2 regions of the Lactobacillus sp. X-49 genome follow, and region 2 is predicted to be linked to the other one. Evidence: predicted binding sites of a transcription regulator. Region 2 holds the regulator's gene; the other holds the start of a gene.
What was found. The regulator Rex, encoded in region 2, represses fermentation and respiration genes when NADH is low (regulators of the CRP and FNR family bind a similar motif). The targets are predictions, from matches to a motif close to TTGTGAANTANTTCACAA.
Positions count from the first base shown of each region.

Region 1 (2,419 bases), on a different contig from region 2:
GTTGTTTAAGAATCATAATCAGTTATAATACGAGTAATAAATACATGGTTTATTTCTAAGTAGGAGTATTATTATGTCTAAGAAAATTCTTGTATTACACACCGGTGGTACGATTTCAATGTCAGAAGATGAGTCAGGCAATATCAAACCGAACAAGCAAAATCCACTTGCAGAGCTGTCTTTAGATAATCAAGGTGAAGTGGAATTAGTGACAGAGGAAATTTTCAATGTGCCATCTCCCCATATGGATCCTAAACATATGTTACAACTTTCATTAAGAATTCGGCGAGCAGAAGAAGAGGGCTTTTTTGGTGCGGTAGTTACGCACGGAACGGACACTTTAGAAGAGACAGCAATTTTTCTAGATTTAACAATTTCGAGTAAAATACCTGTTGTTTTAACTGGTGCAATGCGCTCTTCAAATGAAATTGGGACTGATGGTTTATATAATTTTCGCGCCGCAGTGATTGTCGCTAGTTCACCGGAATCGGTAGGTAAAGGTGTCGTTGTTGTGATGAACGATGAAATTCATTCGGCACGCTATGTAACCAAGACACATACGACTAATGTGGCAACATTTCGCACGCCAACATTTGGGCCGATTGGAATCGTCTCTGATGGTCACGTTAATTATGTGCAAACGATTAAACCGCTGCCGCATTTGCCAATTGATCATGTTGTCGATCGGGTCTTTTTGGTTAAGGCATTCGCAGGGATGGGGTCAGAGCTTTTACAAGCTTTAAATAATTCATCGACTAATGGAATTGTGATTGAAGCGCTAGGTGCGGGTAATATGCCACCACAAACATTGCCAGTCTTGCAGGCACTTCTTGATAATCATATCCCGTTAGTATTAGTTTCACGTTGCTTTAATGGAATAGCCGAACCGGTTTATGACTATGAGGGTGGCGGCGTCAACTTAGCAAAAATGGGTATTATTTTTTGCCGCGGCCTTACGGGTCCTAAGGCTCGAATCAAGTTGTTGGTTGGACTTAGTGCTGGATTAAAGGGTAAAAAACTGGCTAAATATCTTAATAATTAATTGAAAATCGCTCATCATTGTTGGTGAGCGATTATTTGATATATTGTTCTATTATTATGTATGTGATATAATTAACATATTAACAGTTAAAGCGATTTCATTAAGGAGAAATAATATGATTTATCAAAATGGTATTGATTGGGATGCTAATTATGATGTTGTTGTATTAGGCTTTGGTGGTGCTGGTGCAACTGCAGCTCGATTTGCAGCAGATAACGGTGCTAAAGTATTGTTGGTTGATGCGGCACCTGAAGGACATGAAGGTGGCAATACTCGCTATTCTGCACAATTGTTAGGAACTGGTGATGATTTCACCGAAAGTAAAAAGTATTATAAAAATTTAACAAAACCAATGTCGCTTGATGAAGATATGATTGATACCTTTGTTAAAGGAATGGTTGATATGCCTAATTATGTATCTAACTACTTAGGTGTGAAGCCATGCAGTGCAAAAGATTATGCACCAGAAACACGTTGGGCATTTGAAGAATATCCTGAGTTTGAAGGCTCAGAAACATATGATTTTACAACCGTAGCTCAAACATGGTTTGATGCGTCACTATGGCAAAATTTAAAATCACAAGTTCAAAAACGCAAGGATAAGATTGATGTTTTATATGATACTCCAGCGACAGAGTTAATCCAAGATCCTGAGACTCGCCAAATTGAGGGTGTAGTAATCGAACGTAAAGGGAAATCACTCAAAGTTCAGGCTAAAAATGGTGTGATTATGACTACTGGCGGTTTTGAAAACAATCAAAAGATGATTGAAGACTATTTAGGCGCAACTAAACTAGCTCCTTTAGGCACTTTATATAATAAGGGTGATGGCATCAGAATGGCTCAAGAAATAGGAGCAGATTTTTGGCACATGAACAATTTTGAATCTTTAGGATTGCTACATGGGATGACGTTTGCGGTGCAAAAGGGTGAACGTGGGCGACTGATGTTTGGTGTACAAAATGAAAAAGTAACTCATGGCAGCGTATTTGTGGTTGGTGACGATGGAACTAGATACTTTAACGAAGCAGAAGAAAATCGTCATGGTCATATTAAAAATCATGGTCAATGGAAAGTGCCAATGAATCAAGACCATCCATATTTGATTTTTGATGAAAATAAGAAGCAAGAATTGGATAACGATCCAATTATTGGTGAGTACAAACCATATTGTGATCATGTAATTATGGCCGAATCAGTTAGTGAATTAGCTGAAAAAATTGGGCTTGATTCTACGATTTTGCAAACTACAGTTGATCGCTTTAATAAGGCAGCAAATGAACAAAATGATCCCGAATTTCACCGTGATCCGCACTCTATGCGCGCCTTTGTTGGCAGTAAAATTTTTGCAGTTAAAATGGAACAAACCATGCTTAA
Region 1 is NZ_JBXSQM010000003.1:47,152-49,570, forward strand. Features, by position in the region: gene ACYIAQ_RS02690 (asparaginase) at 74-1,042, shown strand; gene ACYIAQ_RS02695 (FAD-binding protein) at 1,158-2,419, shown strand, end outside.
Region 1: a site for Rex is predicted at 1,103-1,120, ahead of ACYIAQ_RS02695 (FAD-binding protein). Genes of this name have one in related genera too.

Region 2 (2,419 bases):
TGCAGTTGTAGTACCATCACCAGCAATATCATTGGTCTTTTGAGCAGCTTCTGCTACCAATTTTGCACCCATGTTTTCATAGTGATCTTTGAGTTCAATTGCCTTTGCAATTGTTACTCCATCATTAGTAATGTCAGGGTTACCATATGATTGCTCTAAAACAATGTTTCTTCCTTTTGGACCAATCGTTGCCTTAACTGTATCAGCTAATTTATCAACACCCTTTAATAAGGAACGTCTTGCATTTTCTGAAAATTTAATATCTTTTGCCATTTTATCCACCCCTTAATTACTTAACAATTGCTAAAATATCTTTTTCATGAAGGACTAAGTATTTTTCACCTTCATACTTAACGTCAGTTCCAGAATACTTGTCGTATAAAACAATGTTACCTTTAGTTACAGTCATTGGAATCTTGTTACCATTTTCGGCATAACTACCTTCGCCTACGGCAACAACTTCGCCTTCAGTTGGTTTTTGTTTAGCGTTAGAAGCAAGGACGATTCCGCCTACAGTTTTTTCTTCTTCTTCTTTAACTTTTACGATCACGCGATCACCTATTGGTTGTAACACGTTTGTCCCTCCTAAATTTTAATTAAAATCATTATTAGCCGTTAGCACTCTTATCAACCAAGTGCTAACTTACAAATATGATAATAACTCCTTTACAAATAAATTGCAAGAAAAAATTAGCACTTTACGTAAAAAAGTGCTAATTTCTTATAGATTAGAGTAACTCTCTAACTTTTAATTTGCTTGCCTATTCTTATCGCTATCAAGGAAATAAATTAAAGTTTGTAACTCTGTTGCTAAATCAACATTTTGGATTCTAATTCCACTTGGAGCAGACAAACGAATTGGAGTAAAATTCATAATTCCCTTAATACCTGCTTCAACCATTTCATCAGCTGTTTTTTGTGCAGTTGTGGAAGGAACCGTTAAAATAGCGATCGTTATTTGTTGGTCACTTAATTGCTTCTGTAATTCATCCATTCGATACACTGGTACTCCACTTAATATCTTACCTGTGATTTTTTCATCAATATCAAAAGCGCACGAAATTCGGATATTATTACTACGTTTAAAATTGTAGTTAAGTAAAGCATGACCAAGATTACCCACTCCAACCAAGGCTACATTGGTTAACGTATCTTGATTCAAAATTTTCTTAAAAAAAGATAGTAAGCTTTTCACATCATAACCATAACCACGTTTACCTAGAGCACCAAAATACGAAAAATCGCGTCTAATTGATGCACTATCAACTTGAACCGCTTCGGATAACTCAGTTGATGAAACTTTTTCTTTCCCCGCTTCATTTAAAATTATTAAATATCGATAGTAAAGCGGCAGTCTTTTAGCTGTCGCTGTGGGAATTTTGATCTTTTCCATAAAAAAGCCTCCAACTTTATTATTTCTTGCACCTAATTTGTGAATTAATTATCAATCAATATTATTTTACCTATAAAGTTGCTTAAGTTGCAAATATTTTTTTCACAATGTACCAAATTTTAACACAACAAAGACAACTTTACTATGCGAATATAAGTAATTAACACAATTTTCTGTTATTTTTGTTTTATTACTTATAAAAAAGTTGTAAATTTTTAAAGTCATTTTTGCAGTCCACTGTATCTGCTTTTCATATGCTAAAATAGACTTCAGGTGAAAAATATGATAATAGCACAAGGACACAATTTAGAAAAACAATTTGGTGCCAATACTTTATTTAGCAATGTTAATTTTTCAATTGACGCAAATGCGCGAATTGGTTTAGTAGGCCCAAATGGTGTGGGAAAAACCACCCTTCTTAAAATAATGATGGGCAAAGAAGAACCAACTCATGGCGAATTTATCATTAATAAGGAGATTGAAGTTGGCTACATTGCACAAGAAAATAGTTTAAACGAAGATAAAACCATCTGGGATGAAATGCTTAGCGTTTTTACTCCATTAATTAATATGGAAACTCAAATTCAAAAATTACAGCAAAAAATTGCTGAACATCCGCAAGATAAAAAATTGCTAAAAAATTATGATCAGCTGCAATTTGATTTTGAACAACAAGGTGGCTATACCTTTCAAGCAGAGATCAAAACTGTTTTAAATGGGTTCAATTTCCCACAAGCAACATGGACCAAAATTATCGGCAGTCTTTCTGGGGGTGAAAAAACCCGTTTAGCTTTAGTTAAATTACTCTTACATAAGCCACCACTATTACTACTCGATGAGCCAACTAACTATTTAGACCTAAACACGCTAGATTGGCTAGAAGCATTTCTTAAAGGATACAATGGTGCAATTTTAGTGGTTTCACATGACCAGTACTTTCTGGATCATTTGACCAATCAAATCTTTGAATTACAATTTGGAAAATTAACAACCTTCAAAGGTAATTACTCTGATTACGTAAAGCAG
Region 2 is NZ_JBXSQM010000015.1:32,146-34,564, reverse strand. Features, by position in the region: gene groL (chaperonin GroEL) at 1-273, opposite strand, end outside; gene groES (co-chaperone GroES) at 290-574, opposite strand; gene ACYIAQ_RS07660 (redox-sensing transcriptional repressor Rex) at 749-1,393, opposite strand; gene ACYIAQ_RS07655 (ABC-F family ATP-binding cassette domain-containing protein) at 1,676-2,419, shown strand, end outside.